One region of the Synechococcus sp. YX-04-1 genome, then DNA from elsewhere that is predicted to be linked to it. Evidence: predicted binding sites of a transcription regulator. Region 1 holds the regulator's gene; the other holds the start of a gene.
What was found. Region 1 encodes NtcA, which controls nitrogen genes in cyanobacteria. Its sites were predicted from a motif close to GTANCNNNNGNTAC; they were not measured.
Positions count from the first base shown of each region.

Region 1 (4,796 bases):
GAGGAACTCCAGCTGCTCACCACAGCACTGCTTGAGAATCAGCCGCTGCCGGCTCTGCCAGGCGTCGGCAACGTCAGCCAGCTGCCAGCCTCCACCTCCGCTGACAACACATTGGCTGGAGCGTCGAGCCAATCCACGGCCGGGCCCCGCAGCCATGGTTGACACGCCTCGCCATGATCACCACAACTCGTCACTCTGACGCTCCCATGGACCGCTTTCGGGTCGATCTGATCGCAGCTACGCCGAACCCGCAGCAATGCGTGTACGCCGCCATGCATCAGGACTACAGCGAAGGGTTCGTGGCCGGAGATCGTGCCAACTGGCCCGATGAGCAGCGAGCTGGAGAGATCTGTGTGAAACGTCTGCTATCTGGAGAACGCGGCCACTACGGCCCGATGGAGCATGCGCAGATCGTTCTGAACGTGGGCTGGTTCCCACACTCGGTGATGCAGCAGGCCCGCACCCACCGGGTGGGGGTGAGCTTCGATGTGCAATCGATGCGTTACACCGGTGAACGCATCTGCCGTGCAGCGGATGGAGCCCTGGACCTGGAAGAGGTGTTTTATCTGCGGCCTGTCGGCGAGTACAGCGATCGGCAGGGCAAGAAATACGCCTACACCGAAGCGCTACGCCAACAGGACCTCGATCTGTGCCGAAGCGCCGCCGAGCGCTACAGGGATCTGCTCAAGGCCGGCTTCTCCGAAGAGCATGCCCGCGGCATCCTTCCCTTCGACTACCGCCAGCACTTTGTGGTGAGCTTCAGCCTGCGGGCGTTCCTGCACTTCATGGATCTGCGGGCCAAGCTTGATGCCCAGTTAGAGATCCGCCAGCTCTGCGATCTGATGTGGCCCCACATGGTGGAGTGGGCCCCTGAATTCGCAGCCTGGTACGAAAAAAGCAGGCTGCACCGTGCTCGTTTAGCTCCCTAATTCAAGAGAGATCTAAACCTTGGCCAGCGTCACCCGTTCCGGTTGGTGCTGGTACTTACCTTGTCGATCGCTGTAGGTGGTTGAGCAGGGATCACCCTCGAAAAACAGCAGCTGACAGATGCCTTCATCGGCATAGATGCGGCAGTCAGCGCCGGAACTGTTGCTGAATTCAAGGGTGAGGTGACCCTCCCAGCTCGCTTCAGCAGGGGTGGTGTTCACGATGATTCCAAGGCGGGCGTAGGTGCTCTTGCCCAAACAGATCACCGTGATGTTGGGGGGAACCCGCAGCTTCTCCAACGCCACACCGAGGCCGTAGGAATGCGCCGGAAGAATGAAGTAGCGCCCGTCTTCATCCTCATGAAGGGGGGTGGGCTCGAGGTTGGCCGGGTTGAACCGCTTGGGGTTCATCACCGTGCCCGGAACATGCCGGAAGATCAGAAATTCCTGAGGAGACAGGCGCAGGTCGTAGCCGTAGGACGAACAACCGAAACTCAGCACCGGTCGCAGCTTCTGCTCCGGCTCGAGGTGACGGACCAACCCGCTCTGGAATGGCTCGATCATTCCCTGACCGGCCTGTTCAGTGATCCAGCGATCGCACTTGAGCATCAGAAACCTCGGCGCAACTCCGTGACTTGATCTGCCATCTCCACCACACCGGCGGGGATTGCAGGTCCAGTGATGATCACATCCATCGAAGCGGGCCGCTGCTCGAGGGCTTCAATCACGTCCGCTTCATCCAGGTATCCGAAGGCCACTGCAAGACCGATTTCATCCAAGACCAGCTGGTCGAGATCTCCCTGGATCAGATGCTGGCGGCAGATGGACCAAACAGCAGCCACCGCCTCAGCGCCACCGGGATGCCCCGGCGAGGAGAGGCAGAGGGGCACTTCCGGCCGCAGCCAAACAAGGCCTCCACAGAGCTGCACCCGTCCTGCAGGTCCCTGCTGAACGCCCCCTTTGAGGAACTGACTGATCAGAACACGACTGCCCAAGCCGGCAGCACGCATGGCTTGACTCAGAACATTGGCGAAACTGCCTCGGTAGGGCGCTGTATGCACTTGCAGCTGCCCTTCTGGAGCCACCAGATGTAGGGGTGGCGGGTCAGAGACAGAAGGTAAGGGCCTGAGGCCCGCCCGCTGCAAAGCCTGCTGATCCCGATCCAGGGAGTTCTGGAAGGCTTGGGGGTCGGCGAGGCTTGTGGTCATCGCGGAAGCATCTGTCCGGGCGATCCCGGCGAGACCTTGAATCTAGCGGCGAGATCACATTCCACAAGAGGATTGACACCACCCATGGTGTTTGGACAGGGCGAGACCCAACCGCCTGCGAGGCTTGACGAACTGCACACCACCGATGAGCCAATCCCTTGAACACCGCACTGATGGCCGTCGCCCGCAGCAGTTGCGACCGTTCTCGGTGACCTGGAATCCCATGGGGTTCGCCTTGAGCTCCCTTGTGGTTCACACCGGTCGAACCGCTGTGCTCTGCAGCGTCTGCTTGGAGGACAAGGTTCCCCGCTGGCGTAAGGGAGAAGGGTTGGGATGGCTCAGCGCCGAATACCGTCTGCTGCCCGGCTCCACCCCACAGCGGCAATCACGGGAGCTAATGAAACTCTCGGGTCGCACCCAGGAGATTCAGCGGTTGATCGGCCGCAGCCTGCGCGCCGTGATCGACATGGAGCGCCTTGGTGAGCGCACCTTGCTGATCGACTGCGACGTGATCCAAGCGGACGCCGGCACCAGGACGGCCTCGATCACCGGGGCTTGGCTTGCCCTGGACCAGGCCTGCCGATCACTGGTGGAACAAGGAGTCCTGGAGCAATCGCCCCTGGTCGACCAGGTGGCGGCCGTGTCCGTCGGCTTGGTGGATGGCCAGGCCTTGCTGGATCTGGACTACAGCGAAGACAGCCGAGCTGAGGTGGACCTGAATGTTGTGCAGGCCGGCGATGGACGTCTGTTGGAAATCCAGGGAACTGCTGAGGGAGCGCCCTTCAGCCGCAACCAACTCAATGAGCTGCTGGATTTAGCGGAGCCGGGAGTGTCATCCCTGATGCAGGCGCAACGCCAGGCCTTCAACGAGCACAGCAGCGTTACGTAATAACCGCTACATGGCGGCCACCGCCAGCTCCGTAACTTCGCCTCACCAGGGGGTTGTCATGACCAGTAGCCGAGGTTTCAGCCGATACGCCCCGCAGATGGTGGCTCCAGCTCCCAGCGCAGAGCCGGCCAACCGTTCTCTCCTGGAGATCATCCGGGATCTCGATGGCGCCAGCAGTGAACTGGTTGACCGCAACAAGACCATCTTCTTCCCCGGAGATCCCGCAGAACGGGTGTATCTGATCCGCCGGGGAGCCGTGCGCCTGTCCCGCGTTTACGAGTCGGGTGAAGAAATCACCGTGGCCCTGCTTCGCGAGAACAGCCTCTTCGGAGTGCTGTCCCTGCTGACCGGTCAAAGGTCCGATCGGTTCTACCACGCTGTGGCCTTCACCCGGGTCGAAATGGTGACGGCACCGGCGACCTCCGTGAAGGCCGCCATCGAAGCAGACACCAGCGTTGGCCTGCGCTTGCTGCAGGGTCTCTCCAGCCGAATTCTGCAGACCGAAACGATGATTGAAACCCTGACCCACAGGGACATGTCATCCCGGCTGGTGAGCTTCCTGCTCGTGCTGTGCAGGGATTTCGGCGTGGCAGATGAGCTGGGCATCACCATCGACCTACGCCTGTCCCATCAAGCCATCGCCGAAGCAATTGGCTCAACACGGGTCACAATCACGCGTCTGCTGGGAGACTTGCGTCAATCCGGTCTGGTTCAGATTGACCGCAAGAAAATCACCGTTCTGGATCCAATCGCTCTGGCCAAACGCTTCAGCTAAGCCGGCCATCGACCGACGGGTGCAGCCATGAGCGGCTGGGCACTGATCCTGGTTCTGCTGGTGCTCGGGGGCGTGCTGTCGACCCTGGGCGACCGTTTGGGCAGCCGCGTCGGCAAAGCGCGACTCAGTTTGTTCAGGATGCGCCCAAGGCGCACCGCCGTTTTGATCACGGTGCTGACCGGCAGCCTGATCAGCGCACTCTCGCTTGGCCTGATGCTGTTGGTGAGCCGGCAGTTGCGGGTGGGCCTGTTTGAACTGGATGCCCTGCAGGAGAAACTCCAGGACAGCCGGCAACAGCTGGAGGCAGCCGAGCGGGAACGGGACAAGACCCAAACGGAAACCAAGCGGATCGCCACTGAGCTCAAGCAATCGCAGCAACGGGCCAACACCCTGCGCCTTGAACTGGCTCCTCTTCAGAAAGAGCGGGCCCAACTCGAAGCTGAACGTGAACGCCTCAGCCAGGACATCGCCTCCCGCGATGCGGACATCCAGCGGACGGAAGCCGAACTCAACAGCGTTCGCAGCCGCATCCGTGCCGGTGAGCAGGAACTCAAGGAACTGGAACGCAATCTGGTCGCCCTGAGGCGTGGATCGGTGGTGATCAGCAGCGGACAGACCTTGGCGAGAGCAACGGTTCGACTCGATGCCCCAGACCAGGCGAAACAGGCTGTGGACAGGCTGTTGCAGGAGGCCAATCTCAACGCCTACGGGAAAGTGCGGCCTGGCGAAGCCCCCGAACGCCAGTTGATCCGCGTTCCGCGCAGCGATGTTGAACGCCTGCAAAGCATCATCCGCAAACCGGAGACCTGGGTGATCTCGCTGCGCTCCGCCACCAATGTGCTGCGGGGTGAAACAGCGGTGTACGCCTTCCCCGAGGTGCGTCCCAACCGGCCAGTGGCCCAACGCGGAGACGTGCTGGCCACCACCACACTGCCACCGGATGAACGCACGCCAGAGGGCATTCGCACACGACTGAACCTTCTCTTGGCCTCGGCCTA
Region 1 is NZ_JAUONZ010000001.1:32,823-37,618, forward strand. Features, by position in the region: gene Q3Y53_RS00190 (thioredoxin domain-containing protein) at 1-162, shown strand, start outside; gene thyX (FAD-dependent thymidylate synthase) at 207-929, shown strand; gene dcd (dCTP deaminase) at 942-1,535, opposite strand; gene Q3Y53_RS00205 (cob(I)yrinic acid a,c-diamide adenosyltransferase) at 1,535-2,134, opposite strand; gene rph (ribonuclease PH) at 2,280-3,023, shown strand; gene ntcA (global nitrogen regulator NtcA) at 3,082-3,798, shown strand; gene Q3Y53_RS00220 (DUF3084 domain-containing protein) at 3,826-4,796, shown strand, end outside.

Region 2 (4,796 bases), on a different contig from region 1:
ACACCGCCGATGGCAGCATCAACATGCAACCAGACCTCAGCATCACGGCAGAGGGTTGCCACATCCAACAGAGGATCAATGGCTCCGCGCACTGTGGTGCCGGCCGTGGCCACGACCGCCAAGCAAGGACGCCCCTCGGCTTGCAGGGATCTCAAACGCTCAGCCAAAGCCTCGAGGCAAAGGCCACCATCGGCAGCCACGGGAAGCGTCTGGAGCGCATCATCCGCCAGCCCCATCACCCTTGCGGCCTTGTTGATCGAGACGTGTGCATCTTGGCTGCACAGCAGCACAGGATCCCGATGTCTGGCCCCCAACGCCGCCCGTGCCGCCACCAGCGCCATGAGATTGCTCAGGGTTCCGCCGCTGGCCAGAACCCCTCCAGACCCCGTGGGCAAGCCAATCCTGTGGCAGAACCAGCGGCAGAGGTCATGTTCAAGGCCTGTCAGACCAGGCGAAAGCTCCTCGGCCAGGAGGTTGTTGTTGAGACCTGCACAGACCAATTCCGCCGCAATTGACGCGGTGAGCGGGGGTGGATCGAGATGGGCCAGAGCACCGGGATGGGACGGCTGATACGCCCCATCCATCACCTGCTGAAGGTCACTGAGCAGCGATTCAACGCTAGCCCCCTCAACACCTGGGGCCACATCAGGCAAGGGACGCATGACGGGGACCGGGCTGGATCGATCAGCGGAGCCGATCCAACGGCAGAGCAGATCTGAACTGCGATGCAGGAAGTCCCTCAGCACCGGATCTGAAGCCGAGGGGATGGCGAACGGAGCAAGCCGATCCGGGGGGTGCTGAGACTCGGAACAGGCTTGCAACGGAGACCCGTGAACTGCAGTGATCTTCGCGTCTCGTGGGAAGGTGCTCAAAGGACAACGTGGGACAGCGGTGGATCAGCGGGATGAGTTCGCTCGCTGGATGGACGTTCTGCTCCAGCGCGCCGAGGAGGCTGGAGTGGAGGGAGAAGTGCCGGTGGCCGCTGTGATCCTCGATGGAGAGGGACGAGCCATCGGCCATGGACGCAACCGGCGCCAGAGCCACAGGGATCCCCTCGGGCACGCCGAACTAATGGCCTTGCAACAGGCAGCGATCGTTCAGGACGACTGGAGATTCAACAACTGCACCCTGATCGTCACCCTCGAGCCCTGCCCCATGTGTGCAGGGGCCTTGGTGCAGGCCCGCATGGGAACTGTGGTTTTTGCGGCAACAGACCCCAAGCGCGGTGGCCTGGGGGGAAGCCTTGACCTCTCTACCCATGCCAGTGCTCATCACCACATGAGGGTGATTCAGGGCGTGCGCGAACCTGAGGCGAGGGGGCAGCTGGAACGCTGGTTCAGGCAGCGGCGGCGACAGAACCGCTGAAGCGAGGCAGCTCTGTCTCAAACAGGTTGAGCAGACGGTTCACGTTTTCAGGGTTGGAGTTGTACCCCATAAGACCAATGCGCCAGATTTTTCCGGCCAGGCTGCCGAGTCCGCCACCCACCTCGATGCCGTGGTTGTTGAGCAGGTGTTGGCTAAAGGCCTTGCCATCCACACCTTCAGGAATGCGAACCGTGGTGAGGGTGGGCAATCGGCGGTCGGCTGGGACATGCATCGAAAGGCCGAGGCTTTCCAGACCACTCCAGAGCATCTCCGCATTGCTGCGATGGCGTGCCCAGGCCTGATCGAGACCTTCTTCTGCCAAAAGACGCAGAGCCTCACGCATGCCGAAGTTCATGTTGACCGGCGCAGTGTGGTGATAAACGCGGTCACTTCCCCAGTACTGATTCAGCAGGGAGACATCCAGGTACCAGTTGGGAACCTTGCCCTGACGAGCTGTCATCTTGGCCTCAGCACGGGGACCCATGGTGAAGGGGCCGAGTCCGGGAGGGCAGCTCAGGCCCTTCTGGCTGCAGCTGTAGGCAAGATCAACCTTCCACTCGTCGATGTAAAGCGGTACACCCCCCAGGGAGGTGACGGTGTCGAGCAGCAGCAGGCAATCGTGCTTCCGGCAGAGGTCGCCAATGCCCTCCATTGGTTGGCAGACACCCGTTGAGGTTTCGGCATGAACCATCGCCAGGATGGCAGGCTTGTGCTCGATCAGCGCCGCTTCCAGCTCATCGAGGGAGAACCACTCACCCCAGGGCTTCTCAATGGTTTTCACCTCAGCGCGGTAGCGGCCGGCCATGTCAGCCAGTCGCAGGCCGAAGTATCCCTTGACCGCCACGAGAACGGTGTCTCCCGGTTCGACGGTGTTGGCCAGGGTTGCCTCCATGGCAGCACTGCCGGTGCCGCTCATCGGAAGTGTGAGGCGGTTGTCGGTCTGCCAGGCGTAACGCAGCAGCTCTTGGACCTCACCCATCAGCTCCACGTAGAGAGGATCAAGGTGACCAATCGGCGTTCTCGACAGAGCCTTCAGAACCGTTGGGTGGGCATTTGAGGGGCCGGGTCCAAGCAGAAGGCGGTCGGGTGTGCCGATCGGTGCAAAGGCTTTGCGGTGACGATCGTCAACAGGAAGGAGTGAGTTCGTCGTCGCCAAAGCCCTGATCGTTGGTTCGTGATGGTGAGCCTACGCAGTCACGCCCCTTGGGAGGGTGAGGAAAGCGCAATTGCAATCTGTTCGAATCTTGCTTGAACCTGTGGGCTCAGCGCTGGCGCACGTTCGTTTCACCAAGGCCCTTGGCCAGGTGATCAAACGGCTGAAGGACGGTGGAGAGCTGATCGGATGCAGCACCGTTGGCCAGAAGCATCTCGGAAACAACTTCTCCCAACAAAACGATGCTGCGGACTGTTGGGCCGGTGGGTACGCCGAGACTCTTATAGGTGTCGTCGAGTCCGTTCAGAACACGCTCATTGAGGATCGTGGAGTCACCAGCCACCAGGGCGTAGCTGGCGTAACGAAGGAAATAGTCCATGTCCCGCAGGCAGGCGGCGAGCCGGCGGGTGGTGTAAGCGTTGCCGCCAGGCAGAAGCAGGTCGGGTTCATCCCGGAACAAGCGCTGACTGGCTTCACGCACAATCTCGGCAGCAGAGCCGTTGATCAGCTCAACGGCCTGAATCCGCAGCGTGGATTCATCTAGGTACGCATTGATGCTGTCGATCGCTGGACGATCGAAATAACGACCCAACTGGTCGTAGCGACCGATCAGACCGCTGATTGCATCGCGCATGTCCCTGAATCTCCAGAGGATCCCCAGCGGAAGCTAACACCGTTGAGGCGGTCAGATCCTTTGGCAGGCCTGCATTTCAGCCAAGTTGACAGAAACGGTTACGCAGTCGCCCTCTAGCGGTTAAAACGTACCCCTTGATACAAAATGGTGACTTGTGGCTCTATACGGTCACATCACTGCACAATTCAGTCGAACAGTCCTTTCTTATGTCGAAATCCCCCCAGGACGTCCTGCGCCAGATCAAGGACGAAGGCATCGAACTGATCGACCTCAAATTCACCGATCTGCACGGCAAATGGCAGCACCTCACGGTCTGCACCGATCTGCTGGAGGAAGAGTCCTTCACTGAGGGCCTGGCATTTGACGGCTCATCCATTCGCGGATGGAAAGGCATCCAGGCCTCCGACATGGCCATGGTGCCGGACCCCAATACCGCCTGGGTGGACCCCTTCTACCGGCATAAGACCCTGAGCATGATCTGCTCGATTCAGGAGCCACGCACCGGCCAGCCCTATGAGCGCTGCCCCCGCGCCCTAGCCCAGCGAGCTCTGAACCACCTGGCCAGTACCGGGCTGGCCGACATGGCTTTCTTCGGCCCTGAGCCGGAGTTCTTCCTCTTCGACGACGTCCGCTACAACTCGGCCGAAGGTGGTTCCTTCTACAGCGTTGACACCATCGAGGCGGGCTGGAACACCGGACGCATCGAGGAAGGCGGCAACCTCGCTTACAAGATCCAGGAGAAAGAGGGCTACTTCCCTGTCGCTCCCAACGACACCGCACAGGACATCCGCTCCGAAATGCTCCTGCTGATGGGTCAGCTGGGCATCCCCACCGAGAAGCACCACCACGAGGTGGCTGGCGCGGGCCAGCACGAACTCGGCATGAAATTTGCTGAGCTGATCGAGGCCGCCGACAACGTCATGACGTACAAGTATGTCGTTCGCAACGTGGCCAAGAAGTACGGCAAGACGGCCACCTTCATGCCCAAGCCGGTGTTCAACGACAATGGCTCCGGCATGCACGTGCACCAGAGCCTTTGGAAGGGCGGTCAGCCCCTGTTCTTCGGTGAAGGCACCTACGCCAACCTCTCGCAGACGGCCCGCTGGTACATCGGCGGCATCCTCAAGCATGCTCCCGCCTTCCTGGCCTTCACCAACCCCACCACCAACAGCTACAAGCGTCTGGTGCCCGGGTTTGAAGCACCGGTCAACCTCGTCTACTCCGAAGGCAACCGCTCTGCCGCCGTGCGGATCCCGCTCACCGGCCCGAGCCCGAAAGCCAAGCGCCTCGAGTTCCGTTCGGGTGATGCCCTTGCCAACCCCTATCTCGCCTTCAGCGCCATGCTGATGGCCGGTCTGGACGGCATCAAGAACCAGATTGATCCCGGCGATGGCGAAGACCGCGACCTGTTCGAACTGGCAGCTGAAGAGCTGTCCAAGATCGCCACAGTTCCTGCGTCACTCAACGGCGCTCTCGAAGCGTTGAATGCCGATCGCGCCTTCCTCACCGCTGGCGGCGTGTTCAGCGACGACTTCATCGACAACTGGATCGACCTGAAGTACGAGGAGGTTCAGCAGCTTCGCCAGCGGCCGCACCCCCACGAATTCACCATGTACTACGACGCCTGATCAGTGCCCATACATC
Region 2 is NZ_JAUONZ010000002.1:67,351-72,146, reverse strand. Features, by position in the region: gene Q3Y53_RS03685 (aminotransferase class V-fold PLP-dependent enzyme) at 1-821, opposite strand, end outside; gene Q3Y53_RS03680 (nucleoside deaminase) at 922-1,365, shown strand; gene Q3Y53_RS03675 (alanine--glyoxylate aminotransferase family protein) at 1,337-2,521, opposite strand; gene Q3Y53_RS03670 (allophycocyanin subunit beta) at 2,628-3,152, opposite strand; gene glnA (type I glutamate--ammonia ligase) at 3,359-4,780, shown strand.
Region 2: a site for NtcA is predicted at 3,280-3,293, ahead of glnA (type I glutamate--ammonia ligase). Genes of this name have one in related genera too.